Regions from separate parts of the Labrys methylaminiphilus subsp. lupini genome, predicted to be linked through region 2. Evidence: predicted binding sites of a transcription regulator. Region 2 holds the regulator's gene; the other holds the start of a gene.
The links. Region 2 encodes PhoB, which activates phosphate uptake and scavenging genes when phosphate is short. Its sites were predicted from a motif close to TGTCATNNANCTGTCAT; they were not measured.
Positions count from the first base shown of each region.

Region 1 (15,609 bases), 990 kb from region 2:
CTTCGAGGTGCCGCTGCGATTGCTGGTGATTCCGCCAAATCGCCAGACATTTCGGGGAATCATCGAGGAGACGGTATGACGCGGATCGGCACTTTCATCTTGGCTGTCGCCCTCGTCGCCTTTGCCGGCAGCACTGTCTCGGCCAGGGAGTGGAAATCGATCCGCATCGCCACAGAAGGCGAATATCCACCCTTCAACCAGCTCGATGCCAAGGATCAGCCCATCGGTTTCGATGTCGATATCGCCAAGGCGCTCTGCCAGAAGATGGGAGCGACCTGCAGTTTCGAAGTTCTCGATTGGGACGCCCTGATTCCGTCCTTGAACGCGGGCAAGGTCGACGCCATCGTCTCGTCCATGGCGATCACGCCGGAGCGCCGGCGACAGGTCGCTTTCACCAATCGCTATTATGACCGGCCCACCAGTTTCGTGGCCCGCAAGGATAGCAAGATCGCCGCCTGGGACGCTGCGGGATTGAAGGACAAGGTGGTCGGTGTGATGGCCAACACGGCGCAGGCCGCCTTCCTGCAGGCGGAGATCCAGGCGGGAGGCGCCCAGATCAAGCTTTATGGCAGCCAGGCCGAGGCCAATGCCGATCTGGTGACCGGGCGGCTCGATGCGGTGCTTGCCGACAAGCTGGTGCTGGCCGGCTGGCTGGCCAAGCCCGAAAGCCTCTGTTGCGAGCTCAAGGCCGACGTCGACGTGGCCGATTATCCCAGCTTCTTCGGCGAGGGCGAGGGCATTGCCTTGCGCAAGAGCGATGGGGATCTCGTCGAAAAATTCAACAAGGCGATTGCCGATATCGTCGCCGATGGTACCTACAAGACAATCAACGACAAATATTTCCCCTTCTCGATCTATTGAACCTGGCAGCTGTTGGAAGCGCTGGGATAAAGGAGTTCTGCGATGAAAGTGGCGTTTCTCGGCCTTGGCGTGATGGGCTTTCCAATGGCGGGCCATCTGGCCGTACGCGGCGGTCATCAGGTCACCGTCTATAATCGCACGCCCGCCAAGGCACAGGCCTGGGTGGAAAAATACGGCAACGCTTCCGCGCCGACGCCGGCCGAAGCGGCTGCGGACGCCGACATCGTCTTTGCCTGCGTGGGCAATGACGATGACCTGCGCTCGGTGACGACGGGTCCGCAAGGCGCCTTTTCCGGCATGAAGAAGGGGGCGGTTTTCGTCGACCACACCACCGCCTCGGCCGAGGTCGCGCGCGAATTGTACGAAGCGGCCGGCAAGCTCGGCCTCGGCTTCATCGATGCCCCGGTTTCGGGCGGGCAGGCCGGCGCGGAAAACGGTGCGCTTGGCGTGATGTGCGGCGGCGATGCCGATGTCTATGCCCGGGCTGAGCCGGTGATCGCCCACTATGCCAAGGCTTGCCAGCTCATGGGGCCCTCGGGCGCCGGTCAATTGACCAAGATGGTCAATCAGATCTGCATCGCCGGGCTGGTACAGGGCCTCTCCGAGGGCGTCCATTTCGCCAACAAGGCCGGGCTCGACATCGAAAAGGTGATCGGTGTGATCTCGAAGGGGGCCGCGCAATCCTGGCAGATGGAAAACCGCTGGAAGCCGATGCAGGAAGGCAAGTTCGATTTCGGCTTCGCGGTCGACTGGATGCGCAAGGATCTGGGCATCTGCCTGGATACCGCACGGGCGAATGGCGCCCAATTGCCGGTGACGGCACTGGTCGACCAGTTCTATGCGGAGGTCCAGGCCATGGGCGGCCGGCGCTGGGATACCTGCAGCCTCGTCGCCCGGCTCGAAAAGCCGCGCAGCTGAATCAGGCGATGATGGGAAAGCCGCATTCATGAAGACCCTCGAGGATATGGGCTCGCCGTCAGGTTTCGACGGCGAGCCGGACTACAATGCCGAGACCGACGAGGAGGAAGGCAAGCTCTATGAAAGCCTGATGCTGGCGACGTCATCCGGTCTCGACGAGGCCGTGGCAGCCCTCACGGCCTTCCTCGAACGCCATCTCGGTGCCACGGTGGAAACCACGTCCGAGGACGTTGCCGGTGTGCGCAGCTGGATGGGGCGATGCACGAATGCAGGCCAGTTAGCGGATGCTCAGCTAACGGATTTCGGGGACTATCGCGGCGGTTATCTGCGCCTGGTCTCCGATCTGGATGGCCTGCAATCCTGAGGGGCAGGGGCCGACCCTGACAAGGTGGCTCTCACTGTAGCCGGTCGAGGAAATGCCCGCCGAGGATTGTTCGCCCGGCAGCATTTTGATAAAGCCGTGCCGCTCATCCATTGCAATGACAGCCAGGAGCCGGACATGAAGGGCCTCAAATCGTCGGACCGCTAGGCCGCAACGACATGTCGATGTTGTTGCGGCGTTCTGTCCGATCCCGTCCGGTTTCGCGCTGAAAGGCAGACCGCCGCCGAATGTTTTCATTTGAGCGGATGTTTTGTCATGCCTGCCAAAAACCCCGTCTGGGGCTATACCCTGCCGTCGACCCTGCTGCTGATGGCACCCTTCGATATCCTCGCCTCCCTGGCCATGGATATCTATCTGCCCATCGTGCCCATCATGCCGGTGACGCTGGCAACCAGCGTATCGGTGATCCAACTGACCCTCAGCCTCTATATGGTGATGCTGGGCGTGGGGCAGATCGTCTTCGGACCGCTGTCCGACCGCATCGGCCGCCGGCCGGTTCTGATCGGAGGCGCCGCTGTGTTCCTCTTCGCTTCTTTGGGACTTGCGGCCAGTTCGAACGCCACCGCCTTCGTGGCCCTGCGCTTCCTGCAAGCGGCCGGCGCCTCCGCCGCCCTGGTGGCAACCTTCGCCACGGTGCGGGACGTCTACGCCGAACGCCCTGAGGGTGCGGTCATCTACAGCCTGTTCAGCGCCATGCTTGCCTTCGTGCCGGCCCTGGGGCCGATTGCCGGGGCGCTCATTGCCGATCATTTCGGCTGGCGGGCGATCTTCGTCACGCTCGGACTGCTGATGGCGGCTGCCTTCGTCCATGCGGCATGGCGCTGGCCCGAGACCCGGCGAGCAGTGGTGGAGGGCGCCCGGCGCCCCGCCACCTCGGTTCTCGGCAGCTATGCATTCTGGACCTATACGACAGGCTTCGGCACGGCGATGGGAAGCTTCTTCGTCTTCTTCTCCACCGCGCCCCGCGTGCTGATCGACAGGGCCGGCTATTCGCCCCTGGCTTTCAGCCTTGCCTTCGCTACGGCAGCCTTGGCGATGATGGCCGCAACGCGCTTCGTGCCTGGCCGTGTCGAGCGCTGGGGGCGTCTGGGTTGTCTCAAGCGGGCGATGGTGACGATCCTGGCTGGCGCCGGCTTGCTCGCTGCGGGCGAGATCATGGAGGCGCCGTCCTGGTGGAGCTTCCTCGCGCCGATGTGGGTGATCGCCGTTGGTATCGTCCTCGCCGGCGGTGTTGCCGCCAATGGCGCGCTCGAAGGCTTCGATGACATCGCCGGTGCTGCGGTCGCGCTGTATTTTTGTGTGCAGAGCCTGCTGGTCAGCATCGGCGGTACCTTGGCTGTATTGATCCTGCCGGGGGATACCGCCTGGCCGCTGGTCGCCTATGCCGCCGGCATGGCGGGCCTGGTTCTCCTGCTTGCCGGAGCAAAGCGCGAGAGGCTCTTGGAAGCCGACGTCTGAAATTCATCTGCGGGCTGAAGCATTTTGCTCCAGCCCATCTTGTTCCCGTCACAAAGGCTCTCTATATAGTCACTCAAGGGTGATTCGGCGGACGCGTCGGGTGCCTGATTGAAAGGCAGTCCTACCACGGATGTACTGGGGGATGGGTCGATCAAAATGAATAGGCTGGTGCTTCGCCTTCGGGTTTGATCCTGGTCTTTGTCGCAAGGCAACCCCGTCAGCAATGGCGGGGTTTCGTTTTTCTGGCGCCTGTTTTCTGGCGTCCCTGGCTCGGAACGCCGAGCGCTCACTCCTTGCGGATGAGGAAGAACCAGGCGAGATAGCCGCCGACAGCCAGGGCGATCAGCAGCATCACCGTCTGCTTGGTATCCGCGCTCAGGGCCGCGTCGCGCTGCGCCTGGGCATAGCGACTCGCCATTTCGGGATTGCTACCGACATAGATGGCGGCGATGCCGAGTATCGCGGCCAGTACCAGCCAGATCCAGCGTGAACGAAACAAATCAGATCCTCAACTTCAACTTGGTTGCATTCTCGGCCGGAATGCCGACGATTTCACGTTAAGAAAGCGCAACTCTAGAGCAAAGCGCGTTCATGACTGAACGTTTTTTGCTCGGGTTCCTCGGGTTCCTTGTCCCGACGCGCCTTTGCGCTTCCGCCAAATCGCAAAACGCGTTGTCAGCGCCCCTGAAACTGTGGAGCCCGCTTAGCCAGGAAGGCCGCAACGCCTTCGGCAAAATCGTACGAAGCGCCGGCTTTGCGCTGCAGGGCTGCTTCCAAGGCCAGTTGAGTATCGAGATCATTACCGGCGCTGGCCAGGATCGCCTCGCGGATCATGCGAAAAGCGAGGGCCGGGCCTTGGGCAAGCTTGGCGGCGAAACCGGCGACGTCATCGCGGAAGCTCGCATCCTCGAAGAGTTTGTAGACCAGGCCCATGCGCAGGGCCTCCTCCGCCGGCACCGGTTCGGCCGTCAGCATGAGGGCGAGAGCCCGCTTGGGGCCAATCAGGCGCGGCAGCAGCCAGGTGCCGCCGGCATCGGGGATCAGGGCGATCTTGGCAAACGCTTCCTGCAAGGTGGCGGAGCGCGCCGCCAATACGATGTCGCAGGCGAGCGCGATATTCATGGAGGCGCCGACGGCCGGCCCGTTGAGCGCCGCGATGGTCGGCTTGGGCGACGTGACGATCTGCTTGATCAGGGGATTGTAGTCCCGCTCCAGGGCAGGGCCGAGATCGATGCCGCCCTTGTCGTCGCGCGGCAGGTCCTCGGTGAGGTCCTGGCCCGAAGAGAAGGCGCGCCCCTCGCCGGTGAGTACGACCACCTTGACGCCGTCATCGGCGATTGCCGCCGAGAGGGCCGCGCGGAGTTCGGCGTGAAGGCTTGCCGTAAAGGCGTTGAGCTTTGTGGGCCGGTTCAGCGTCAGGGTGCGTACCGAACCCACATTCTCCACCACCAACTCGCTCATGCCATACTCCCTGCTCAGGCACCCTTATCCAAAGCAGCCTCGATCGCACGCCGGCGCCGCATCTCGCGTCCGGCGGCATAAAGGCCGCTGAGGATGATCAATATCATGCCGGCGCCCGTCCACGCATCGGGCAAATCGCCGAACACCACAAGTCCGGCCAGTACGGAGAGCGCGATGGCCGAATAGCGGAACGGGCTGACGGCCGAGACGTCCGTACCGCGATAGGCTGCGATCACCAGGGCATGACCGCCGACCAGGCTCAGGCCGCCCAGCATCAGCAGCGAAAGGTCGGCAAGGGCGAGCGGCTGCCAGGCGGACACTGCCGAGCCTGCGAAGCCGGCCAGGGAGACGATGGTGGTGGTGCCAAGCGTCACCAGCAGGGTCGGCACGCTGGAGCCGATACGATGGGTGACCAGGTCGCGCAGCGCGGCCAGTACGGCACAAGCCAGGGTTGCCAGCACATAGAGGTTGAGGCCCTCCGTGCTCGGACGGGCAACCAGGATCACGCCGGCGAAACAGACGAACACGGCGGCCCATCGCCTGGCATCGACTTTCTCCTTGAGCAACAGGGCCGAAAAGGCGAGCAGCAGGATCGGCGCGATCTGCCCGATGGCGGTGGCGATGCCGAGCGGCACATGGCTGAGGCCGAGAATGGAGGCGAAGGCAACTATGCTCTCCATGCCGCCGCGAGCCGCGACCCGCCATTGCCAGATCAGGCGGAAATGGCGCTGAAGGCCGTTCGCCAGGATGAGGGCGAGTACGAAAAGCGTCGCGAAGACACCGCGGATGGCAATCACCTCGCTGACCGGCATGCGGGCCGTGGCGAGTTTGGCGACGGAATCGTTCACCACGAAGCAGGCCATGGCGCCGATCATCAGCACGATGCCTCGCTGATTGGCCCGCTGACGGCCGAGATCGGCCTCGGTGAACGCAACCGTGGTCATCAGGCGATGGCTTCCTGTGTTCGTCTCGATTTGACGAAGAGCAAAGCAAGCCCGCTCGCCACGATCATCACCATGCCGGTGACGGCGAGCCCGTTCGGTACTTCGCCCCAGACCAGGAAGCCGCCGATCACCGCCCAAACGGTGAAGCTGTAATAGTAGGGCGCCACGATCCCGGCCGGCGCACGGCGGTAGCTGAGGAAGATTGCCATCTGGCCGAGCGTGACGATGAAGCCCGACGCGGCCATGGTCAGCCACTGGTCAAGCGAGGGCGGCATCCAGCTCTCATGGATCAGGGTGGCGCAGCCGGTGGCGAGCGTCAGCACGACGGTCGTGGTGGTGAGGACGACGAAAGTGGGAATGGTGGACGGTGTGCCACGGGTGAGCAGGTCCCGCGTCGCCACCATCATCGCAGTCAGAAAAGCATAGAGCGCTGCGGCCGACAGGCCCGAGCCACCGGGCTGTGCCACCAGGAGGGCGCCAAGGAAGCCGGTGCAGACCAGGACGAGGCGGATCGCATTAATCCGCTCGCGGAAGATGACTGCAATGGCGACGATGACCAGCAGCGGTGCGGTCTGGCCGATGGCGATCGCATCGGCGATCGGCATGGCGGACAGCGCGGCCATGTAGAAGAAGGTGGCCGTCGCCTCGAGCAGGGCGCGCAGCACGGCGCGCCAATGCAACGCGCCACCGAGCTGGCGCACCTGTCCGGTCGCGATCAGCAGGAGGCTGCAGGACAACAGCCCGAAGAAACCGCGCATGAACAGGACCTGGAACGGTTGCAGGCCCTGCGCCGTGAGCTTCATCAGACTGTCGCTGACGACGAACAACCCTGTCGCGAGAACCATCGCGACGATTCCGGACCAGTGCGATTGTGCGGGTGGCATGGAGGCGCAATCAAAAGATCGCCGCCGGCAGGCAGCGGGCAATCAGGAGGGTAAGAGAATAATACTTACCTATACTTTGTCCGACGATTTGGCAAAGACAAACCGAGACAATCTCAAGAAAAGCGCCCGAGGTTGAACATGCCGAGGTCAAGGCGGCTACGGCCCGTGGTGGCGAGTTCGGCGAGGGCTTCGCCGATGGCGCTGGCGAATTTGTAGCCATGGCCCGAGCAGGGCGATGCGACGATGACCTGCTCATGGCCGGGCAGGGTATCGATGACGAAATGCTCGTCAGGCGTCATCGTGTACATGCAGGCCTTGAGGCCGAGCAGGTCGCCATTGGCGCCCGGAATGTGCTTGGCGAGGCAGGCGCGCAACTGCTCGCGATGCCGGGGCGAGGGCTCCCGGGTGGGGGTATCGGGATCATAGGCCTCTCCGCCATAATGCGGCGAGCCGAGCTTGAAGCCCGGATGCTGCCAGAGCGGAAAGCCATAGAAATGGCCTTCGTCGGCTTCGAGCGTGAAAACCGGGAAATGGGCGAGATCGAACAGGGAGGGCCGGGCAGGGGCGAACCAGCCGAGCGTCTGCAGCACTACCTCGGTGAAAGGCTTGAGCGCGGGCACGAGATCCCCGATCCAGGCGCCGGGCGAAAGAATGAGCTTGCCTGCCTCGTAGCTGCCCTGATCGGTCGTCACGCGCACACCACCCCCTGCCGTCGGCTCCCAGTCGATCAAGGCCTCGCAGCCGTGAATCTCGGCGCCGTGATGCAAGGCGAGTGCCGTATGGGCGAGGATGGCCCGCTCGGAAGCCACGAAGCCCGACTGAGGTTGGTAGAGGCCGATATGATTGCGATCGAGGGTGAAGGGATAGCGTGCCTCGATGGCATCGCGGTCGAGCAATTCGTGCTCCAGGCCGTGGGCCTGGCTGGCTTCGAGCGCCTTCTCGACGATGCCGCTGCCCTCATGGGCGATGTCGAGCGCGCCGACCTCGAAGAAGAGCGGCTCGCCGGTGAGCTTGCCGGTCTCGATCCACAGTTCCCGCGCACGCTGCACCAGCGGCACATAGGCTACGCCCTCGAAATAGGCGAGGCGCAGAATGCGCGTCAACCCGTGCGAGGAACCCATCGCATGGCCGATTTCGAATTTCTCGAGGCCGAGCACACGCACGCCCCGCTTGGCGAGCTGATAGCAGGCGGCCGATCCCATGCCGCCGACACCGACGACGATCACATCAAAGGTCTTGGACATTATGGGGGCCAAGTGGAAGGCAAACCGGCCGAGTCTTCAACCCCTGGAGCAAAGCGCGTTTGGACGAAAACGCTCTGGGAGCGCTATTCGCCTGGGACCGCCAGCATCCTGCCGGCTCTCCCTTCTTGCGGGGGTAACGTTTTCCAGGAGCCAGCAGGATGCTGGCGGTCCCAGGAAGGGCTTCACCCGCCCGTCACGCTCATATGCCTGCTAACAGCGGGCTGCTTGGTGCGCCGGTCGATGACGAAATCGTGTCCCTTGGGCTTACGGGTGATGGCGCGATCGATGGCGGCGTTGAGAAGATCGTTCGCCTCGGAGGCGCGCAGCGGAGCCCGCAGATCGGCGGCGTCTTCCTGGCCCAGGCACATATAGAGAGTGCCGGTACAGGTGACGCGTACGCGATTGCAGCTCTCGCAGAAATTATGCGTCATCGGCGTGATGAATCCCAGGCGGCCGCCGGTCTCGCGGACGCGGACATACCGGGCCGGGCCACCCGTATTATAGGGAATGTCATCCAGCGTGTAGCTGTCGAGAAGCTGGGCGCGCAGCACCGAAAGCGGCAGATATTGGTCGACCCGGTGCCCCGTGACGTCGCCCATCGGCATCACTTCGATGAAGGTGAGGTCCATGCCGCGGCCATGCGCCCATTCGATCAGGCCGACCGCTTCGTCCTCGGTCATGCCCTTGATCGCGACGGCATTGATCTTGACCGCGAGGCCCGCTTCCTGGGCCTTGTCGATGCCATCCATCACCTTGCTGAAGTCGCCCCAGCGGGTGATCGCCTTGAAGGCGGCCGGATCGAGCGTGTCGAGGGAGACATTGATGCGCTTGACGCCGCAATCCCTGAGTTCGGCGGCGTAGCGGGCAAGCTGCGAGCCATTGGTGGTTACGGTCAGTTCGTCGAGCCGGCCGTTGTCGAGATGGCGCGAGATCGAGCGGAACAGCGTCATGATATCGCGCCGCACCAGGGGCTCGCCGCCGGTGAAGCGCAGCTTCCTGACGCCCTTGGCAATGAAGGCACTGCACAGCCTGTCGAGTTCCTCGAGGGTGAGCAGATCCTTCTTGGGCAGGAAGGTCATGTCCTCCGACATGCAATAGACGCAGCGAAAGTCGCAGCGGTCCGTCACGGAAACACGCAGATAATTGATTGCGCGCCCGAAAGGGTCGATCATCGGCGGCACATCCGCCATTGCATGATCATCCAGCACGTCCATACTCCCGGAAGCAAAGCGTTTTTGCGGAATGCCGCTCTGCTCCAACTCCCTGTTTCCAAGCCAATCCGACGGATTGGCCAGAGCGCCTTTGCGAATGTTGCCGAAGCGCCGGATCGAAAAACGCTTTAGGGGCATGTCCCCTTTGGTATGTTTCTAAGCCGACAGCGGCCCAAACACCAATGATTGTCTACGGAAACTGCCATTATGTCGCAGAGATCGAACCGAATGCTCTGACGACGTCGGTTTGCGGCTTGCGCAGCATCCGCCTTCTCCCTATGTGGCGATCAGAACGAAAAAGGGAAGATGCCGTGAGCGAAGACGTCGCGAAGGCCTGGCCAACCGAATTGCGCCTGTCCAAGGACAAGAAGACCCTGACCGTGAGTTTCGACGACGGTCGGTCCCATGCGTTCAGCGCCGAGATGCTGCGCGTGATGTCGCCGAGCGCCGAGGTGCAGGGCCACAGTGCCGCCGAACGCAAGACGGTTGGGGGCAAGATCAATGTGGCGATCCTGAGCCTCGACCCGGTCGGTAATTACGCCGTGCGCATCTCCTTCGACGACATGCACAACACCGGCCTGTTTACCTGGACCTATCTTGCGGAATTGGGCCGGGAGAAGGAGAGCCGCTGGGCCTCCTATCTCGCCGATCTCCAGGAGAAGGGCCTGTCGCGCGAAAGGCCGGGGCAGCGCTGAGCGAAGGGCCTGCCGAGCGAGAGTCCGCTCGGCCTGCTGGAGACCAACCACTGCCCGGCGACACGGCGATTGGCCGGTGAGGGGGATAGTGCCTCGTCAGACGGGATCCTCGCGATGGAGATCGTGAATGGCCATGCCGCCCTCGGCGTCCTTGGGCGGCAGCAGCCATTGGCGATGGCGTAACGTGCGCTGGGTGTCTTCCAGCCCCATATCCCAATGCTCGCGCATCGAGGTGCCCGAGAATTCATAGTCCTTGGCGTGACCCTCGTAATTCTTGTGCTGATAGATCAGGTGCACGATGTTGACGACGCCGAGCCTGGCGTGGCTGTCGATAAGCGCCTGTTCCTCTGGCGTCAGCAGGTCCTTGGGCAGGCGCTTCAGCGCATCGATCAGATGAGTCTTGATGCCATGGATACGCTTGAAATTGTCGGTATTCTGCCGCGTCCGGCTCGAATACATGATGTCCTTGTGGCGCGAGAGCACGTCCGGCATGCTGCGCGGCAAGGTACCGCGGGCGCTGAAGAGATCGACCTGGAACACCAACGAACTGCGCTCTTCTTCCTGGTCGAGCAGATATTGCAGCGGCGTGTTGGAGACGATGCCGCCATCCCAGTAATATTCGCCTTCGATGCGGATGGCGGGAAAGGCAGGGGGCAGCGCACCGCTGGCCATGATGTGCTCGGGACCGATACGAACCTGGTCGGTGTCGAAATAGATGAAATTGCCGGTCCGCACGTTGACCGCGCCAACACTGAGGCGCTTGCGGCCGTCGTTGAGGATATCGAAGTCGATGACCTCTTCCAGCGTCCGCTTCAACTCCGAGGTGTCGTAGAAGCTGGTGGCGCCATCCGCACCCGGGAGTTCGAGCCAGGGATTGGGAAGGCGCGGCTTGAAGAAGCCGGGCTGGCCTTGCGACATGGTGATCCAGGAACTGGTGCGGTTGCGGATGTCGCGGAACAGATCGCCTTCCGGCGTGTAGGCCCAGATCTTGCGGCCGGAGATCGTCTGCCAGAACTGCTCGAGCCGCTGCAGCCGGTGACGCGGCTCGTTGCCGGCGATGATCGAGGCGTTGATGGCGCCAATGGAGACGCCGGAGAGCCAGTTGGGTTCGCAGCCGGCATTGGCCAGCGCCTCATAGACACCGGCCTGATAGGCACCAAGCGCGCCGCCGCCCTGGAACACCAGGGCGATGCGATCATATTGCGCCGAGATTTCCTCGATGGTGGCGCGCGCGGCCTTGTCTCTGTTGCGTTCGAGCACGATGGAAAACTCCGGTAAGACAGGCAGGATCAGCGGGCGGTGGCGAGATAGTCGTGCACCACCTCGCCGAGACCGAGCGTGAGGTCGGCGACGAAATGCACGGCCGAGACGACTTCGAGCACCGGCAGGCGGCTGACGTCGGCCATCACATGGGCATGGAGTTCCAGCGCTGCCGGGGCCGTCCAGGCCTCCTTGAGCGTCACATCCGTGAGGTGGTAGCGCACGAGTTCGCAGATCCGCGGCGACCCGTCGACATGGGGGATGATCTTGATGAGGAAGTTCGGCGCGGCGAGCGAGTCCAGCACGGCCTGCCGGTCGGCAAGGCGATGCTTGTAGCCCATGGTCCCGGTCGCGCACAGCACGCTGCCATAATGCAGCGTCCCCACGATGACCTCGCCCTCATGCACGATCCTGGGCGTCGCCAGCTTCTTGGGAAAGCCCCACAATTCGCGCCCACCGGCAATGGGGGCATCGTCGTCCAGATACATCGAATGCACATAGGCACCGTGCTGGCCCTTGTAACGCACGGGAATGACCTGCCCTGTCTCGGTGTAGTCACCGAAGCCGGTTGAATCAGGCATGCGGATGAACTCGTATTTGACCAGCGGCTCGTCGATCTCCAGCGGCGCGGGAACCACGGCCTCCAGCGCCTCGCGCGTCGTGCGATAGGTGATGATGATGTATTCGCGATCGAAGAAGCGGTAGGGGCCGGGCGGGAAGGAGGGATTGGTCAGCGGCATGGCATAGGCGCGCTTGACGACGTCGGCTTGGTCCACGGGATGTCCTTCATGAGAAAGCAGGGAAGGGATCGCCGCTATGTTGCACGGCAGCATGACAGGTCCGTGTCCGCCGCGCACAGGGCCGAACTGTAATAAGGGCGACATCTGGCCGTGCCAGCTTCCGGGCCGGTGGCACGTCGATGCCGCGCCTTCCCGCCTTCCTGTCTCATGAGATGAATATGGCCCAATTGTCTTCCCGCAATGCCCTGGTCACCGGCTCGACCAGCGGCATCGGCCTCGCCGTCGCCCGCGCTCTCGCAGCCGAAGGGGCCAATATCACCATCAACGGTTTCGGCGATGCAGACGCCATCGAGCATGAGCGGGCCGGCATCGAGAAGGATTTCGGCGTGAAGTGCCGCTACAGCGGCGCTAACATGATGGTTGGGGCGGAGATCACCGCCATGATCCATGAGGCGGAGGAAGCCTTCGGCAGCCTGGACGTCCTGGTCAACAATGCCGGCATTCAGCATGTCGCGCCGATCGACGAGTTTCCGGATGACAAGTGGGAGGCGATCACCCGCATCAACCTGATCGCCTCCTTTTATGCGATCAAGGCGGTGCTCCCCGGCATGAAAGAGCGCAAATGGGGGCGCATCATCAACACCTCGTCGGCCCACGCGCTCGTCGCCTCACCTTTCAAATCGGCTTATGTTGCCGCCAAGCATGGCGTGACCGGCCTGATCAAGACGGTGGCGCTCGAGGTTGCCGAGCACGGCATCACCGCCAATGCCATCGCCCCCGGCTATGTCTGGACGCCGCTGGTGGAAAAGCAGATCCCCGACACGATGAAGGCGCGGGGCCTGACCGAGGAGCAGGTCAAGCACGATGTCCTGCTGGCCGCTCAGCCGACCAAGGAGTTCGTCACGGTCGACGAGATCGCGGCTGTCGCGGTTTTCCTGTGCAGCGATGCCGCCCGGCAGATTACCGGCACCACCTTGCCGGTCGACGGAGGCTGGACGGCGCAATAGTACGGGTCATCCCGGATCTATGCCGCAGCATCTCATACTGCAGCGCGTCCGGGATGACACGAAATTCAGCCGCGGACCACAACGACGCGGGTGCCGACCTTTACACGATCGTAGAGGTCGGTGACGTCGTCATTGGTCATGCGGATGCAGCCCGACGACACGGCCTGGCCAATGGTCTGCGGCTCGTTCGAGCCATGGATGCGGTAGAGCGAAGAACCGAGATACATCGCACGGGCGCCAAGCGGATTCTGGATGCCGCCAGCCATGTAGGCGGGCAAGTCCGGCCGGCGTTTGCGCATCTGTGGGGGCGGGGTCCAGCCCGGCCATTCCGCCTTGCGCGAGATGCGGTGCGCACCGCCCCATTCGAAGCCTTTGCGGCCGACGCCAACGCCATAACGCAGTGCCGTGCCATCATCGAGCACGAGATAAAGCCGTCGTTCCGGCGAATTGATCACGATGGTCCCGGGCTTCTCCCGACCGTTGTAAGCCACCACCTCGCGTGGAATCGGCGAGACGGCGGCAACGGCGCCGGCATTGGCGGGCTGGCGTGGGCCGCCGAACAATTTCTCGAAGATACTGGCCGCATTCGCCGAGCTTGAGGCGATGCCCAAGCTCGACACCAAGACCAGGCCGGTCAAAAGACGACGCATGTTGAAGCCCCGAATGGTCCGATCGAAATTCTTCGATCTCATTGTAGTCGACGCAATAAACTGCGCTTCGATCCTTGGATTCTTCAATCGTTGCCTGAGTGTTTACAGGCAACCGTCACATGAAAATCGAAGGCTGTGTCCTCTCAACAACACATGGCGGGGCGCCGCTGTGCGTATCGACACGCGCCGGTCAGGTATTGGTGCCGCCGTCTATGGTATAGGCGCCGCCGGTGGCATATTGCGCTTCCGGACTGGCGAGCCAGGCGACGAGACCGGCGATCTGCGCAGGTTCGCCATATTTGGGGATCGCCATTGCCATCCGTGCCTGGGCGGCACGATCGGTGGAGGCCGGGTTCATGTCGGTATCCGTCGGGCCGGGGTGGACGATGTTGACGGTGATGCCGCGCGCGCCGAGGTCGCGGGCCATGGATTGGCTGAGGCCCGTGAGGGCGGCCTTGCTCATCACGTAGAGACCGATGCCGGCGCGTCCGACGCGTCCGACCAGATTGGATCCGATGGAAATGATGCGCCCGCCTTCGCCCATGTGCGCGGCGGCGGCCTGGGAGGCAACGAAGGCGCCGCGCACATTGGCGGCAATGATGTGGTCGAAATCTTCAAGGGTGACCTGCTCTACGGTACCGCTGGTGAAGATGCCTGCATTGTTGACGAGGATGTCGAGACGGCCGAACGCGGCAGCGGCCTGGTCCACGGCGCCCCGTACGGCCACGGCGTCGGCGCTGTCGGCCTGGAGTGTCAAGGCGCGCTGGCCATTCGCCCGGATTCGATCCGCGACGGCCTCGGCACTGTCGGTCCGGCTGGCATAGGTAATCGCGACATCGGCGCCCAGTTCCGCCAAGCGCACTGCGATGGCAGCGCCAATACCGCGACTTCCTCCGGTCACGATGGCTGCCTTGCCCGACAGGGTCTTGATCATGATCGCCTCCTTGGTAAGATGTTCGCCTTACCTAGCAGATGATTTAGGTACGACGCAAGGCTTACCTTTGGAGTGTTTTCCATGGCGGATCGCGAGGGCCATCCGGAACCGGAGGAGATGCAGCTCGGCCGCCTCATGGCTGCTCTGGCCGACCCGTTGCGGCGGCGCGTCGTTGCCGAATTGGCGCTGGCGCCGGAGGGTACGGCGCGCAGTTGCGCCTCTTTCGGTTTCGATGTCAGCAAGGCGACGCTGACGCATCATTTCCGGGTGTTGCGCGAAGCCGGCCTCATCCGGCAGGTCGATCGCGGGAACAGTCGCATCGCCAGCCTGCGCCGACAGGATGTCGAGGCGCGTTTTCCCGGACTGTTGAGCCTGGTTGCAGCGGATATCGAAGACGTGTCGCGGCGGCCTGAAGCCATTCTGGCCAGATCTTGACGCTGTCTGGCAATCGCGCCAGCTGCCATCACGGTGCGCGTGACCTATGAGAATGGCAGCCCCACAGTAGGAGACGATCATGAGCCTGGTCAGCGCCATCCCCGCAGCACCACCCCATCATGCCATTGCGCATTTCGAGCGGCGCCTTTCGGTCGAAACCGATTGTTCCGACGTGGCCCAGGCGCTTGCCTCGGGGGAACGGGACTTCGTTCTCCTGCATGTCGTCGGGTCGCCGGAAACCTTTCGTCGCCGGCACGTTCCGGGGGCCCTTCATTTGCCGCATCGCGAGATCGATGCGGAGCGCATGGTACAATGGCCTGCCGACACGCTGTTCGTGGCCTATTGCGCCGGGCCGCATTGCAATGGCGCCGACCAGGCCGCCCTCAAGCTCGCTCGGCTCGGCCGCCCGGTGAAGATCATGATCGGAGGCCTCACCGGCTGGGCCGACGAGGGATTGGCCTTCGCAGATGGGGAGGGGTGAAACTCATCGGGAGGCAGGTCTTCGGACCCGCCTCTTCCATTCGG
Region 1 covers NZ_JBMDIH010000001.1:2,731,508-2,747,116, reverse strand. Annotated here, with positions in the region: gene ACN6KF_RS12930 (transporter substrate-binding domain-containing protein) at 76-861, shown strand; gene ACN6KF_RS12925 (NAD(P)-dependent oxidoreductase) at 904-1,779, shown strand; gene ACN6KF_RS12920 (hypothetical protein) at 1,808-2,143, shown strand; gene cml (CmlA/FloR family chloramphenicol efflux MFS transporter) at 2,417-3,619, shown strand; gene ACN6KF_RS12910 (hypothetical protein) at 3,906-4,118, opposite strand; gene ACN6KF_RS12905 (enoyl-CoA hydratase-related protein) at 4,295-5,080, opposite strand; gene ACN6KF_RS12900 (DMT family transporter) at 5,095-6,024, opposite strand; gene ACN6KF_RS12895 (DMT family transporter) at 6,024-6,908, opposite strand; gene solA (N-methyl-L-tryptophan oxidase) at 7,022-8,152, opposite strand; gene moaA (GTP 3',8-cyclase MoaA) at 8,335-9,366, opposite strand; gene ACN6KF_RS12880 (gamma-butyrobetaine hydroxylase family protein) at 9,642-10,058, shown strand; gene ACN6KF_RS12875 (patatin-like phospholipase family protein) at 10,155-11,318, opposite strand; gene ACN6KF_RS12870 (acetoacetate decarboxylase) at 11,348-12,094, opposite strand; gene ACN6KF_RS12865 (3-hydroxybutyrate dehydrogenase) at 12,277-13,065, shown strand; gene ACN6KF_RS12860 (L,D-transpeptidase) at 13,131-13,715, opposite strand; gene ACN6KF_RS12855 (SDR family oxidoreductase) at 13,906-14,652, opposite strand; gene ACN6KF_RS12850 (ArsR/SmtB family transcription factor) at 14,731-15,084, shown strand; gene ACN6KF_RS12845 (rhodanese-like domain-containing protein) at 15,164-15,565, shown strand.
Region 1: ACN6KF_RS12870 (acetoacetate decarboxylase) is a predicted target of PhoB. The motif match lies at 12,186-12,202, and genes of this name have one in related genera.

Region 2 (15,609 bases):
CTTGAGAAGCTCGATCTGCAGCGCGCGCAGGTCCCGCTCATAGGTCTTGGATTTCAGCTTTTCCTTATGCGGGTAATTGCCCGAACGAAAGGCGGCGTCGTCGATCTCCGGGGGCAGGTCGAGATCATCGAGACGAAACCCGGCGATCGCCTTCATGAGCGCTTCGTCCGCCTGCTTACCCGCCTTCTTTGTCATGGAACCTCTCCAAATCCGCACGATCGTCGTGAAACTGTCATCGCTCTGTCTACATTGCCAGCATGAACGATTTCCACAATGCCCAGAGCAAAGCGCGTTCTAGTAGAAACACCCTTTTGCTCTGGCTCTCTGGTTGGACACGTCTTTGCGATTCGAGATGAGTCCGTCAATTCGCAAAACGCCTTGGATGGAAAGCCGCAATGTCGATGGTGATGGAACGCTCCTGGCTCTTGACGAAATTGGCCTGGAGCGGTGTAGCTGGTCCGGTGGGCTCGAACCGAAACATCCTGAACCGCATCTGGGGCCGCCGCTGGCTGGTGCTCTCGATCGCGCTGCTGCTGACCGCCCTGGTGCTGTGGGACGGCGCCAATCCCTGGCATGGTCTGCTCATCTTCGCCATGATCGTCGCGGCCACGGGTACCCTTCCCTCGACCGGCGGACATGACGGCAGCATCAGGCCCCCTCTGCCCGAAAGCGGCGGCAAGCCCTCCTTCGACGATCTGGTGATGGCCATCCCGGACCCGGTGATCGTGCTCGATTCGGAGCTTGCGGTTCGCTACTTCAATCGCCGCGCCCGTGACATCGTCCCCAATCTGCGTATTTCCGAAGCCCTGACCTATGCGCTGCGCGTGCCGGAATTGGTCGATGCCATCCGCTCGGCCCTCGACACCGGGGCCAGCCGGCAGATCGAATATTCCGAGCGCGTGCCGATCGATCGTGTCGTCGAGGCGCAGATTTCCACCATTGCGGGCGAGAGCGGGCGCACCGCCTTCGTGGTAATCGTGCTGCGCGACGTCACCCAACGCCACCGCGTCGAGCAGATGCGGGTGGATTTCGTCGCCAATGCCAGCCATGAACTGCGCACGCCGCTGGCTTCCCTGCTCGGCTTCGTCGAAACCCTGCAGGGCCCGGCGCGCAACGACGTCGCCGCGCGCGAAAAATTCCTCGACATCATGCGTTCCCAGGCCAATCGCATGTCCCGGCTGATCGACGATCTCCTGTCGCTCTCGCGCATCGAACTCAATGCCCATGTCCAGCCCGACAAACCGGTCGAACTCAGCGCCGTGGTCGGCCATGTCGCCGACACGCTCGGTCCCCTCGCCCAGGACCGGGGCGTCACGCTCAGCCTCGACAAGCGCGTCCCGACGCTGGAGGTTCGCGGCGAGCGGGACGAGCTGATCCGCGTCTTCGAGAATCTGGTCGAGAACGCCATCAAATATGGCGCGTCCGGCGGCAAGGTCGAAATTGTCATCGATTCGCTGCCCAAGACGCAGGGCAAGGGCCGCGAGGCCGTGGTGACGGTGCGCGACTACGGTCCGGGCATCGAGGCCGAACATGTGCCGCGCCTGACCGAGCGCTTCTACCGGGTGGACGCGGCCAAATCCCGCGAGAAGGGCGGCACCGGCCTCGGCCTTGCCATCGTCAAGCACATCGTGGCACGCCATCGCGGCCGGCTCGGAATCGAAAGCGCGCCCGGGGAAGGCAGCACTTTCTCGGTCCGGATCGATCAGATCGGCTGAGAAGGCGCGTCTATATGATGCCGCCGGTGTTTCCGGGACTTTTTACAATTGCGTCGCGTCCTTTTTGGCGACATCGCAACATTTCCCCTATCATATTGAAATATAACAATTATAAATGTCATAAAACGATAGTCGAACTGTCATAGAACCGTTGCTGCCGGCTTTTAGGAGTCGCGACGTAGACAGGATTGCCGACCGGTGAACGGTCGCCGTGCCCTGTCCAGAGAACAACGGAGATAGACCGTGAAGCTTTCCTTTCTTGCGCTCGCCGCTTCAGTAGCCCTGTCGAGCACGATCGCTGCCACTGCTGCCTATGCCGCCGACATCACCGGCGCCGGCGGCACCTTCCCCGCCCCGGTCTACAATGCCTGGGGCAGCGATTTCAAAGCCAAGACCGGCACCGCGCTGAACTATCAGGCGATCGGTTCGGGCGGCGGCCAGACCCAGATCACCAACCGCACCGTCGATTTCGGCGCTTCCGACGCCCCGATGGCCACCGACAAGCTGGCTGCCGCCAAGCTGCTGCAGTTCCCGACCGTGATCGGCGCCATCGTTCCGATCGTGAACATCGAAGGTGTTTCCACCGACCAGCTCACGCTGACCGGCCCGATCATTGCCGACATCTACCAGGGCAAGATCACCAAGTGGAACGATCCGAAGATCGCCGAGCTCAACAAGGATGTGAAACTCCCCGATCTCGACATCGCCCCGGTCTACCGCGCCGACGGCTCGGGCACGACCTATGTGTTCACGTCCTACCTTTCTGCCGTGAGCCCCGACTGGAAGAGCGGCATCGGCGCCGCCACCTCGGTGCAGTGGTCGGCCGGCTCGGGCGCCAAGGGCAATGACGGCGTCGCTGGTGCGGTGAAGAACACCCAGGGCGCCATCGGCTATGTCGAATATGTCTATGCTGCCAACAACAAGCTGACCACCACGCAGCTCCAGAACAAGGACGGCAAGGTCATCAAGCCGACCGTTCCGGCGTTCCAGGCCGCCGCCTCCAAGGCCGACTGGAAGGGTGCCAAGGACTTCGCCGTCTCCATGATCGATGTCGGTGGAGAGACCTCCTGGCCGATCGTCTCCACCACCTTCATCCTGTTGCCGAAGGATCCCAAGGACGCCAAGCAGTCCGCCGAAGTCCTGAAGTTCTTCGACTGGGCCTACAAGGATGGCTCCGCCACCGCCGAAAAGCTCCACTACATCCCGCTGCCCAAGGACGTCATCGACACCGTTCGCACGGCCTGGAAGAGCGAAGTGAAGGCTGCCGACGGCAAGGCTGTCTACGAATAAGTTGAACGCGACCCGGCGCAACCTTGCGCCGGGTCGTCTTCCCAAAAGCGTTTTGCGATTTGGCGGAATCGCCAGGAAGCACAAAGACGCGTCGAACCAAAGAATCGGAGCAAACCAGCGTTTTCGTCTAAACGCGGTTTGCTCCCGTCGAAACACAGGCCGGAATATCGCCATGAGCGCCATAGCCGACTCCTCGCTGGACGCATCCAACTCGGCTGCAAAGGTCGCGCAGGGTTCTCCCTCGCCCGGCGCCAAGACGGTTCCTGGCGCCAACCTGGATCCCATCTTCAAGGCCGCCCTCTATGGTTGCGGCTCTCTCGTGCTTATCCTGCTCTGCTCGATCGTCGTGCTGCTGTTCTATGGCGGCTGGCCGGCGCTGGCCCATTTCGGGCCGAGCTTCTACTGGTCAACCGCCTGGAACCCCGTTACCGAGAAATTCGGCGCCGGCGTGATGATCTACGGCACGCTGTTCACCGGCCTGCTGGCGCTGATCATCGCCCTGCCGATGTCCTTCGGCATCGCCTTCTTCCTGACCGAGATCGCGCCGCAGAGCGTGCGGCGGCCGATCGGCATTGCCATCCAGCTCCTGGCGGCCGTGCCCTCGATCATCTTCGGCATGTGGGGCTCGCTGATCGTGGCGCCGATCCTGGCCCAGACGATCTATCCGCCGATCATCTCCGTCCTCTCGCATGTGCCGGTGCTCGGCTATCTGTTCAAGGGCCCCACCAACGGCGCCGGCATGCTGACCGCCGGCATCATCCTGGCCCTGATGATCATTCCCTTCATCACCGCGATGTTCGTCGAGATCCTCGAAGCCGTGCCCGCCATGCTGAAGGAATCGGCCTATGGCGTCGGCGCCACCACCTATGAGGTCTTCCGCAACGTCTCGGTGCCCTATGGCCGGACCGCGCTCGTCGGTGCCGTGATGCTCGGCTTCGGCCGTGCCCTCGGCGAGACCATGGCCGTGACCTTCGTCATCGGCAACGCCAACCGCATATCGGCATCGCTGTTCTCCTCGGGGGCGACCATCGCCTCCACCATCGCCAACGAATTTCCCGACGCGCCTGCCGGCTCGCTGCGCAGCCAGTCGCTGCTGGAGCTCGGTTTCGTGCTCTTCGTGATTTCCTTCATCGTGCTTGCGATCTCCCGCATGCTCGTGCGCAGCAACGCCAAGTAAGGGAGAGCATCATGGCCCATCTCGCCCACGGCAACGCCCGCCTCGCCCGCCGTCGTGCCCTCGACTACGCCTACAAAGTCGTCTCCATCGGCTTTGCCGCGATCTCCCTTCTGGCGCTCGCCTGGATCCTGTACACCCTACTGCGCGAGGGCCTGCCCTCGCTGACCTTGGACCTCTTCACCAAGGACATGGCTGATGGCGGCCTGCGCAATGCCATCGTCGGCTCTTTCGCCATGGTCTTGCTCGCCCTCCTCATCGGCGCGCCGATCGGCATCATGGCTGGCACCTTCCTCGCCGAGGCGGGGCGCGGCAGCAAGTTCGCCGACGCGGTGCGCTTCATCAACGACATCCTGCTTTCGGCGCCGTCCATCCTGATCGGCCTGTTCGTCTACCAGATGATCGTGGTGACGACGGGCGGCTTCTCCGGCTGGGCCGGCGTGGTCGCCCTCGCCATCATCATCCTGCCGGTGGTCGTGCGCACCACCGAGGACATGCTGGCCCTGGTGCCGATCAGCCTGCGCGAAGCCGCCTTCGCGCTGGGGTCGCCGATGTGGAAGGTCATCACCTCCGTGACCTGGCGCTCGGCCCGCACCGGTATCGTCACCGGCATCCTGCTGGCCCTGGCCCGCGCCGCCGGCGAGACCGCACCCCTGCTGCTGACAGCCTTCGGCAATTCCAACTGGTCGCTCAACCTCGGCAATGCCTTTGCCAGCTTGCCGGCCGCCATCTACCAGCTCGCGCCTTATCCCGACCCCAAGGCCGTCTCGGTGGCCTGGAGCGGCGCCCTCCTCATCACCGCCGGCGTGTTGGCGCTCAATATTCTGACCCGCTTCGTGCTCGCTCCCAAGAAATGAGTGATCCCATGTCCGCTACTCCACAAGCCTCCATCGCGGTTGCCGAACGCCCCATCGCCAATCCAGCCGCCGCCGTGAAGCTCAAGGTCGAGAATCTCGACTTCTTCTATGGCGAGAAGCATGCGCTCAAGGGCATCAATCTCGACATGATCGACCGGCAGGTCACGGCCATGATCGGCCCTTCCGGCTGCGGCAAGTCCACCCTGCTGCGCGTGCTCAACCGCATGTACGACCTCTATCCGGGCCAGACTGCCAAGGGCCGCGTGCTGCTCGATGGTCAGAACGTCATCGGCAAGGAGATCGATCCGGCAGTGCTGCGCGCCCGCATCGGCATGGTGTTCCAGAAGCCCACGCCCTTCCCGATGTCGATCTATGACAACATCGCCTTCGGCGTGCGCCTGCATGAGTCGATCTCCAAGGCGGAAATGGACAGCCGAGTCGAATGGTGCCTGACCAAGGCCGCCCTGTGGAACGAGGTCAAGGACCGCCTGCACGCCTCTGCGCTCGGCATGTCCGGTGGCCAGCAGCAGCGCCTGTGCATCGCCCGCACCATCGCGGTGAAGCCCGAAGTCGTGCTGCTGGACGAGCCGACCTCCGCGCTCGATCCGATCTCGACCGCCAAGATCGAGGAACTGATCGACGAATTGAAGCGGGACTTCACCATCGTCATCGTCACGCACAATATGCAGCAGGCGGCGCGTTGCGCGGATGTGACGGCCTTCTTCTATCTGGGTGACCTCATCGAGGTCGGCCAGACCAACAAGATGTTCACCACCCCGAACGACAGCCGTACACAGGATTACATCACCGGCCGCTTCGGCTGATCCCTCGGCCAGCGTCGAATTCATTTGGAGGCGGCATGTCCGACCACATCGTTACATCCTTCGATCAGGAATTGCGCGAATTGCGCAACATGATCGCCGAAATGGGTGGCTATGCAGAGAAGAGCGTAGCCGACAGCGTCGAAGCCCTGCTCAAGCGCGACACCCAGCGCGCCAAGGCCGTGATCGAGCTCGATCTGGCGATCGACAAGCTCCAGCGCCAGGTCGAGGACCGGGCTATCCTGGTCATCGCCAAGCGCCAGCCACTGGCACTCGACCTGCGCGAAATCGTCTCGGCCCTGCGGGTGGCCAACGATCTCGAACGCATCGGCGACCTCGGCAAGAACGTCGCCAAGCGCGTGGTCGCCATCCACAGCCATGCGCAGCCGGCCCAGCTCTTCGGCGGTTTCGATCATATGGCTGACCTGGTGCTCGAGCAGCTCAAGCAGGTCCTCGACGCCTTCGCCCAGCGCAATGTCGAAGAAGCGCTCTCGGTCTGGAGTTCGGACGGCGAGATCGATGCGATGTACACCTCGCTGTTCCGCGAATTGCTGACCTACATGATGGAAGATCCGCGCAATATCGGCTTCTGCACCCATCTGCTGTTCTGCGCCAAGAACATCGAGCGCATCGGCGACCATGCCACCAACATCGCCGAGACGGTGCATTACCTGGTGACCGGTGAATCGCCGGCCGGCGAGCGGCCCAAGGCGGACAACAGCACCGATCTCGTCGACCTTCCTGTGCCGGCTAAGTAACAAGGGATAGGCCATGCCTCCCAAGGTTCTGATCGTCGAGGACGAAGAAGCATTGACCCTGCTGCTGCGCTACAATCTCGAAGCCGAAGGCTATGAGGTCGACAGTGTGGCGCGCGGTGACGATGCCGAGATCCGCCTGCGCGAAAGCGTGCCGGATCTGGTATTGCTGGACTGGATGCTGCCGGGGTTGTCGGGTATCGAATTGTGCCGGCGCATCCGCATGCGGCCGGAAACCGAGCGCCTGCCCGTGATCATGCTCACGGCGCGTGGCGAGGAAACCGAGCGTGTGCGGGGTCTGGCCACCGGCGCCGACGATTATGTCGTCAAGCCCTTCTCCGTGCCGGAACTCTCGGCCCGCGTCCGCGCTCTGCTGCGTCGGGCCAAGCCCGATCACGTCGCCTCCCTGCTCAAGGCCGGTGACATTTCCCTCGACCGCGAGACCAAGCGCGTTCATCGCGGCAATCGCGAGATCCGCCTCGGCCCGACCGAATTCCGCCTGCTCGAATTCCTGATGCAGGCGCCGGGACGCGTGTTCGCACGCGAGCAATTGCTCGACAGCGTCTGGGGCCGCGACGTCTACATCGACGAGCGCACGGTCGACGTGCATGTCGGGCGACTGCGCAAGGCGATGAACCGCACGCGCGAGATCGACCCGATCCGCACGGTTCGCGGCGCCGGCTATTCCTTCGACGAGACCTTCGCCAAGCAGGCCTAGGACGGATATTTCATCGCCCGACACCAAGGCCGGCGGCTCGCCGCCGGCCTTGTCGCATCACGTACCCGGTACTCGCCCGATCTAGGCGATTTCAGAGGCTTGCGATAAGACGACTTGCCAAAGAAAATGCCGGGGTTGCCATGATCCGTTCCTTGCTCGTCGCGTCGCTTTTGACTGCCAGTTCGTTGGCGCTGCTTCCCAGCGATGCCGCAGCGGCCAAGCTCAAGAAAACCTTGTGTTCGGGCGAGTTCGGTACCGGCTCCGGCTTGGCGGGCTCCTATATCGGCAAGGATTGCTTCATCGCAGCCGACAGCGACATGCAGGAGCAGGTCGCCGGTATCTGCAAGGAAGGCTCGCGATGCGAGGTCGAGGCCATGGTGGAGGTCGCACCCGATGGCAGCAGGCAGATCAGGACCGTCTTGTCCGTCAGGCAGGCCGGACGCGCGCCCGCCACGCGCATGTCCTATGCCCAGAAGGCGGGCAACTATGCCGACGGCATCTATGCCTTGCAGGACGATGGCTGCGACAAGCAGGGGGCGACGCCAGGCAACCGGGTTTCCGTGCAGCTTCTACGGGCAGCCGGTCCTGCCATCCAGCTCTACGGCAAATATTGCGCGGTCATCGAGGCCGATGGCGAGGAGCCTTCCAGCGCCAAGTTCCAGGCGACGCTGCAGCTTCGATGCGGCAGCTCGCCGGCGCAGGACCAGGCCCTGCGAAGCGGCCGCTCCGGCACGGCGGAAACCATCGTGATGACCCCCGCCCCCGAGCGGCAGCTGTGGCTCGATGAAGACACATTGATCCGTTGCCCGATCAAGCGCGCCTATACACCGCAATGGTGGATCGAGGCCCCGCCCTTCAATGGCCGCTATCCCCAATAGCTTCTGCAGGCGCCGATATCAGCCCAGAGCCGCCAGGCGCCCTTGCAGATAACGGCGGATGACGGGATCACTCTCCAGCCCGATCGCCCGCGAATAGGCGTTGCGGGCCTCCTCCTGCCTTGCGGCGCGGGCCAGCAAGTCCGCGCGTGCAGCCCAATAAGGCTGGTAATCGGCGATCCGCCTGTCGCTGGCGACCTCGTCGAGCCCGGCCAATCCGGCTTGCGGTCCCGCAAGACGGGCGAGCGCCACGGCTCTGTTGATGGCAGCGACGGGGGACGCGGTCAGTAGTACCAAGGCCTCATACAGCGTGACGATCGCGGCCCAGTCCGTCGTCGCGCAGATGCGCCTATTGGCATGGGCCGATTGCAGCGCGGCTTCGAGCTGATAGCGACCGATCTGTCGCGCCTGCCCGGCCCTGGCGAGCAAAGCCTCAGCCTCCTCGATCAGGGCGGCATCCCAACGCGTGGTATCCTGCTGTTCCAACGGGATATAGTCGCCGACCGGGCTACGGCGTGCAGCCCGCCTCGCCTCGGCATGCAGCATCAGGGCCAGCAGGCCGAGCACTTCCGGCTCGCCGGGCAGGAGCGAGACCAGCAACCGGCCGAGCCAGATGCCTTCCACCGACAGATTGCGCTCGCGGGCCTGCGCCCCTTCGGGATCGGCCCAGCCCTCGGCATAGACGGCATAGACGGCCTCCAGTACCGCTTCGAGACGACCGGGCAACTCGTCGGGTTCCGGGATCCGGAAGGGGATGGCGGCCTGCTTGATCTTGAGCTTGGCCCGCACCAATCTCTGGCTCATCGCCGCAGGTGAAACCAGGAAGGCGCTGGCGATCGCGCCGGCGTCGAACCCCAATATCGTCTGCAGGATCAAGGGCGCGCGCACGGCGGCATCGAGCGAGGGATGAGCACAAGCGAACATCAGGCGCAGGCGCTCATCGGGAATGACAGGCTGTTCGGCCTGCTCGGAGGCGAGGGCCTCGACATGGCGGATGACCTCGTCCGCCTTTTCGCCGCGCAGCTTGGCGCGGCGGGCCGCGTCGATCTGCCGGCGCCGGGCCGCGGTCAGGAGCCAGGCTTCGGGATTGGCGGGCACACTGCCCGCCGGCCAATGTTCCAAAGCCGCCGCAAAGGCGTCGGCCAGGGCGTCCTCCGCCCCCGCAATGTCGCCCGAACGTGCCGCGAGAAGGGCGACGAGCCTGCCATAGCTGCGTCGCGCGACGATTTCGGCAAGTTCGACGGCGGGGGCGGAAGGCACCGGATCGGCTCGCTTGGTTCAATAATCCTTGGGGTCCCACACCGGCCGGACCTCGATGGTACCGATGGCTGCACTCGGGCAACGCGCAGCCCAGCCGATCGCGGCATCCAGGTCCGGCACATCGATGATGTAGAAACCGCCGAGTTGTTCCCTGGTGTCGGCGAAGGGGCCGTTGAGCACCTGGGTCTTGCCGTCGGCGAGGCGCACGGTCGTCGCCGCAGACGTGGGGCGCAGACGGCTCCACGGGCCGAGAGCACCGGCCGATCTGAGGGCCTCCGTATAGGCCTGATAGGCGGCCAGCACAGCCTGCTTATTGGCGGGGTCCACCTTCAGCATGGCTTCCTCGTTGCTGTAGATCAGAATCGCGAACTGCATGGGTCTCTCCTGTCTCCGCCGGCGCATGATGCGCCGACATGACAATGACGCGCCATCCCGTTCGCTTTCGACAGCAGGACGAAAATTATGCGCTCGCCTTGGTGAGTTGCTCGATCTCGCCCGAACCCAGATTGAGTTCGGTCGCCTTGATCAGGTCCCCAAGTTGCTCGACGCTGGTGGCGCTGGCGATCGGAGCGACGATGCCGGGCCTTGCGATAAGCCAGGCGATGGCGACCTGGGCCGGTGTGGCGCTCTTGGCCTCGGCTACCGCATCGAGAGCGGCCAGGATGCGCAGGCCCCGCTCGTTGAGATAATTGGCCATCTCGCCGCCACGCGCGTTGCTCTTGGCGAAATCGGCCTCGCTGCGATATTTGCCGGAGAGGAACCCCCTCGCCAGCGAGAAATAGCTGGTCACGCCGATCTCGTTCTTGAGACAGAACGCCTCGAGCTCGTTCTCATAGCCGGCGCGGTCATAGAGATTGTAGTGCGTCTGCAGATTCTCGAAACGCGGCCACATCTCCTTGGTGCTGATAGCCAGCGCCTTGAACATCGTGTTGGCACTATGATTGGAATTGCCGATCACGCGCACCTTGCCGGCCTTGATCAACTCGTCATAGGCGGAGAGCGTTTCTTCCAGATCCACCTCCGGATCCTCCCAATGGGAGAGGTAGAGGTCGATGTAATCGGTTTGCAGGCGCCGCAGGGAATCCTCGGCCGCCTTGAGGATATAGTCGCGCGACAGGCCCTTCTTGCCGGGCCCCATTTCCGAGCCGACCTTGGTGGTGAGCACGATGTCGGCGCGATTGCCGCGGGCCTTCATCCATTTGCCGATGATGGCTTCAGACTCACCGCCCTGATTGCCGGGAACCCAGGCCGAATAGACATCCGCCGTGTCGATCAGGTTGAAGCCGCCCCCAACGAAAGCATCGAGGACAGCGAAGGAGGCTTTCTCATCCGCGCTCCAGCCGAAGACATTGCCGCCCAGGCCCAACGGAGCAACCGAAAGATCAGACCGCCCAATCGCACGTTTTTCCATAAATGCTCTCCATGATCATGACAAAATATGGACCTGACCGGCACGAAAGCGTGCCGGCTCGGCCTCCAGGGCCGCAGGGAACTCAAATCGAATAGGTCAGTTCCTGTTCCCCGCCACCTGCCCGACGCATCTCTTCCACCGACATGTTGTCGAGCAGGTCGGAAGAAAGGTCCCGCACACGCCGCATCAAAAGGCGTACGGTGCAACCTGGAACATCCGGGCAGTCGAGGCAAGGCTGATAAGCGGTGTGGCTGGCGCAGGCGATCGGCGCGAGCGGACCGTCGAGGACCCGGATGGCATTGCCGACGCTGATCTGGCTGGCCTCGCGGGCCAGCATATAGCCACCGCCCTTGCCTTTCTTGGAGCGCACGATGCCGGCCACGCGCAACTCACCCAGGATCGCATCGAGAAACTTCTTGGGAATGCGGTTTGCCTCGGCGATTTCCTGGCTTTGCGCCGTCTCGCCGGCCGGCAGGCCGGCCAGATGCGCCAGCGCCTTGAGACCATATTTGCCCTTGTTCGTCAGCATCGCCCTGATTGCTCCGCGTGACAGAAGTCTATCCTGTCTATCACGAATATAGGGATTATCGATCGAATCGGAAGGTCTACCCCAACGAAGGAGGGGCTCGAAACCAAGGCGCATGTGGAAAGAAAGATGCAGGCGAGGACGCCCGTGATCGCAAAGAAGGATCTCAGCTCATCTCAGGCAAGGTCTTGGGCCTGCCCGGCGGTTCGGGAGAGAGATCCTCGTATAGCCCCTGGGCCTCACTGGCAGGCCCCCGGCGCTCACCGAGCGCGAGAATGCGATAGACCCTGACGGTACGCTCCAGCGCGATGGTCAGAACATCCTCGGGCTTGACCGCCTTGGCAGGCGTATCAATTCGGGTGCCGTTGAGGCGGACATGACCGTCCGCCACCAATTTTGCTGCCAGAGAGCGTGTCTTCACGACACGCGCATGCCAGAGCCATTTATCGATCCGAAGACGATCCTGGCTGCCGGCCTGGTCCATAGGTCAGGTTCCTCGAATCCGGTTCCTTGAATCCGATTCTTGGGATCAGCTCTTGTCCGACTTGCCGCCCTGCATCTGCTCCTTCAAGGCAAGGAGCTTGGCGAAGGGCGAGTTCGGATCCGGGGCGCGATTGGACTCGCGTCCCTGCGGCTTGGAGTCGCTCGACCAGTTGCGCGGACGCTCACCACCCCGATCCTGGCGATCGGGACGCGGGCCGCGATCGGGACGAGGGCCACGATCGGGACGGGCATCGCCCTGGCGGCGCCCTCCTTCTCCGGCCGGCTTGCGATCTCCGGGCCGGTTTTCTTCGCGCGGCCGGCCATTGCCGCGATCATCGCGACGCGGCCGTTCGAAGCGATTTGGCCGTTCGCCTTGCCGGGCCTCCGCCCCCTCAGCCGGCGCGGCCGGCGCCGCTCCGTCCACGGGCGCGGGGCGGCCGCGGCGGAAGCCGCCGCCGGCCTCCGGCTTGCGCTCCCCGCCCGGCTGGCGGTTGCCGTGCTGGGGGCGGCCTTGATGATGCGGGCGCTGATGACGCTCGAAGCGCGCCGGACGCCAGACCTCGATCTCCGGCACTTCCTCCACGCCTGCCGCGACGGTAGGCGTCTCGGAGGCAGGTGCCTCGGAGGAGGCTTCGACGGTGGCTGCAGCTTCACCGGTGGCAATCTCGGCGCTTTCGCTCGGTTCCGCGGGCGTCTCCGGAGCCACAGCTTCGTCTGCCGGCGCTTCGTCGACTTGAGTTGCCTCGACTTGAGCTTCTTCGACTTGGACTTCCTCGGCCTGAGTCTCCTCAGCCTGAATGTCCTCCGCCTGGGCTTCCTCCGCTGGCGCCTCGATGCCGGGCATCGCCTCGACCGGCGTTTCGTTCGCCGTCTCCCCGGCAGCCTCGGCGACTTCCTCGAAGCTGTGCTCATGTGGCGGCGAGCCGATCGCCTCCATGGCATCGATCTCGGCCGGGCTCGGCGTGGCCTCCTGGCTTGATTCGGCCGCCTCCGCCCCATTCGCCGCGTCAGAGGCGGCAGCCTCGACAGGGGCTGCAGGCTCGGTCGGCGCAGGCAGCCTGATCTCGTGGGTGATCGCCGGCCCCTTGCGCTTTTCGGAGCGATAGCCCAGGCCCCGCAGGATCGAGGCGAAGTCTTCGCCCGAGCAGCCGACCAGCGAGGTCATCTGCACGGTCGCAATGAAGCTGTCGCCATCGGCAGCGCCGGCCGGCGGCTGGCCTACCGTGGTGCCTGGACGATAGGCAATCGCCGGGCGAATGAGATCGGCAAGGCGTTCGAGAATGTCGACCCGCACCGCCCGCTCACCGCAGACGCGATAGCCGACAAGGCGATAAAGTCCCTTGTCGATGCTCTTGTCGGCCGGCATCGAGGTCCGGCCGGATGCCGCCAGATGCGGGATCTCGTCGAGCCCCTTCTGGTCGAGGCCACCATGGGTGAGAGCCCAGAGCTGCGCCGCGAGCGCGCGGGGCGCCGGTTTCATCAGCATCGGCAGATAGATGTGATAGGCGCCGAAGCGCACGCCATGCTTGCGCAGCGAAGCACGCTGGTTCTGGTCGAGCTGCTTGAGGTCCTCGGCCACTTTGGAGCGGTCGAGCACGCCCAGCGCCTCGACGAGCTGGAAGGCGATTCCCTTGGCCAGGCCCTGCAGATCTTCGGCCTTGTCCAGCAGCAGCAGCGGCCCGAGCAGGCGGGTAATATGGTTGCCGATCCAGATGTCGAGCCGCGTCTGCACGGAATCGCGCGCGGGGCCCGTCAATTGCTCGTCCGCCAGCAGGCGGATGCGCGGGGCGAGCGGCCTTTCCCCACCGAGGAGCTTGGCTACGGGCTCGCCGATCCAGCGCACGGTGCCATCCGCCGCCAGGGCGAATTCGGTATCGGGCGCCTGCGCGAATTTCTGGCTGCGCGTCTCGATCTCGCCAGCCAGAGCCTTGGCTGCCGCGGCTCGCAAGGCACGGCCGCTCTCACCGTCACCGGCACTCGGATCGGGTGCAAACTGGAAACCCTGCAGCGTTCCGACATGCTGCCCTTCGACAATCACATCGCCGGTCTTGGTAATTTCAGTCTCAAGCATAGCGTTTTCTCTAAGGCGCCGCATCAGCACGCTGGTGCGACGGTCGACAAAGCGTTGGGCAAGCCGTTCATGCAATGCGTCGGAGAGCTTGTCCTCCACACTGCGTGTGACACCTTGCCAATGAGCGGGGTCTTTCAGCCAGTCAAGCCGATTTGCCGCAAAAGTCCAGGTTCGGATATGGGCGATACGCGTTGAGAGCGTATCGATATCGCCGTCGGTCCGATCCGACATGGCGACCTGACGGGCGAACCAGTCGTCGGGGACCTTACCCTCACGCATCAAAAATCCATAGAGATTCGTGATGATGTCGGCGTGAGAATGAGGAGAAATCTTGCGATAGTCCGGCAGCCCGGCCACTTCCCACAGGCGCGCCACGGCCTGCCCTCCCTTGGCGAGGCGCCTCACCTCCTCATCGCGGGCGAGGATGGAGAGGGCCCGGATGTCGTCGGCGTCGGGAGCCCGGGTCAGGCCCTGCTCCTCCGGCGTGGCCGACAGCGAGGCCTGGAGCGCCTCCACCGAGGTGAAATTCAAGGCCGGATTGCGCCACTGCAGCACTTTCACGCTGTCGAAGCTGTGGCCTTCGATGGCCTCCACGAGTTCGGGCTCGAAAGGATCGCAGCGTCCGGTCGAGCCGAAGGTGCCGTCGCGAACATGGCGCCCGGCACGGCCGGCGATCTGCCCGAACTCGGCAGGCGTCAGGCGGCGGAACTGATAGCCGTCGAATTTGCGGTCACCGGCAAAGGCGACATGGTCGACATCGAGATTGAGCCCCATGCCGATGGCATCGGTGGCCACCAGGAAATCGACATCGCCATTTTGATACATCGCCACCTGCGCATTGCGGGTGCGCGGCGACAGCGCTCCCAGCACCACGGCGGCGCCGCCGCGCTGGCGGCGGATCAGTTCGGCGATGGCATAGACCTCGTCGGCCGAGAAGGCGACAATGGCGGTTCGCCGTGGCAGACGCGTCAGCTTGCGGTCGCCGGCGAACAGGAGATGGGACAGGCGCGGCCGAGTGACGACGTTGACGCCCGGAATCAATCTCTCGATGATCGGCCTCATCGTCGCCGAGCCGAGCAGCAGCGTCTCATGCGTGCCGCGGCGGTTGAGCAGCCTGTCGGTGAAGACATGCCCGCGTTCGAGATCGGCGGCGATCTGGATCTCGTCGAGCGCCACGAACGGCACTTCCAGATCGCGCGGCATGGCTTCCGCCGTCGCCACCCAGTAGCGGGCCTTGTCGGGCTTGATCTTTTCCTCGCCGGTGACCAGCGCCACGAACTCGGCTCCGACCCGCTCCACCAGCTTGTTGTAGACCTCGCGCGCCAAGAGGCGCAGCGGCAGGCCGATAATGCCAGCGCCATGGCCAAGCAGGCGCTCGATGGCCAGATAGGTCTTGCCGGTATTGGTTGGCCCCAGCACCGCTGTAACGCCGCGTGCGCGCACGGATGGAGGCAGGATGGGAGGCAGCATCAAGTCGGCGGTCTTTCGGGTGTCATTTCACAGAGCAAAGCGCGTTTTGGCGATAACGCTTCCTGGCTCTAATTCCTTGTTTCGATGCGTCTTTGCGATTCGGCGCGATTTCGTCAAATCGCTTTTGGGGAAGCCGAAGCCCCCGATTCAGGATTTGCCGGACACCCATTGCCCCGCGACGTC
Region 2 covers NZ_JBMDIH010000001.1:3,719,218-3,734,826, forward strand. Annotated here, with positions in the region: gene ppk2 (polyphosphate kinase 2) at 1-195, opposite strand, end outside; gene ACN6KF_RS17610 (ATP-binding protein) at 396-1,715, shown strand; gene pstS (phosphate ABC transporter substrate-binding protein PstS) at 1,959-3,005, shown strand; gene pstC (phosphate ABC transporter permease subunit PstC) at 3,178-4,182, shown strand; gene pstA (phosphate ABC transporter permease PstA) at 4,194-5,036, shown strand; gene pstB (phosphate ABC transporter ATP-binding protein PstB) at 5,033-5,860, shown strand; gene phoU (phosphate signaling complex protein PhoU) at 5,896-6,615, shown strand; gene phoB (phosphate regulon transcriptional regulator PhoB) at 6,629-7,330, shown strand; gene ACN6KF_RS17645 (hypothetical protein) at 7,471-8,208, shown strand; gene ACN6KF_RS17650 (RNA polymerase sigma factor) at 8,227-9,465, opposite strand; gene ACN6KF_RS17655 (YciI family protein) at 9,484-9,840, opposite strand; gene ACN6KF_RS17660 (aldo/keto reductase) at 9,926-10,876, opposite strand; gene ACN6KF_RS17665 (RrF2 family transcriptional regulator) at 10,959-11,405, opposite strand; gene ACN6KF_RS17670 (RNA-binding S4 domain-containing protein) at 11,569-11,886, opposite strand; gene ACN6KF_RS17675 (helicase-related protein) at 11,932-15,426, opposite strand.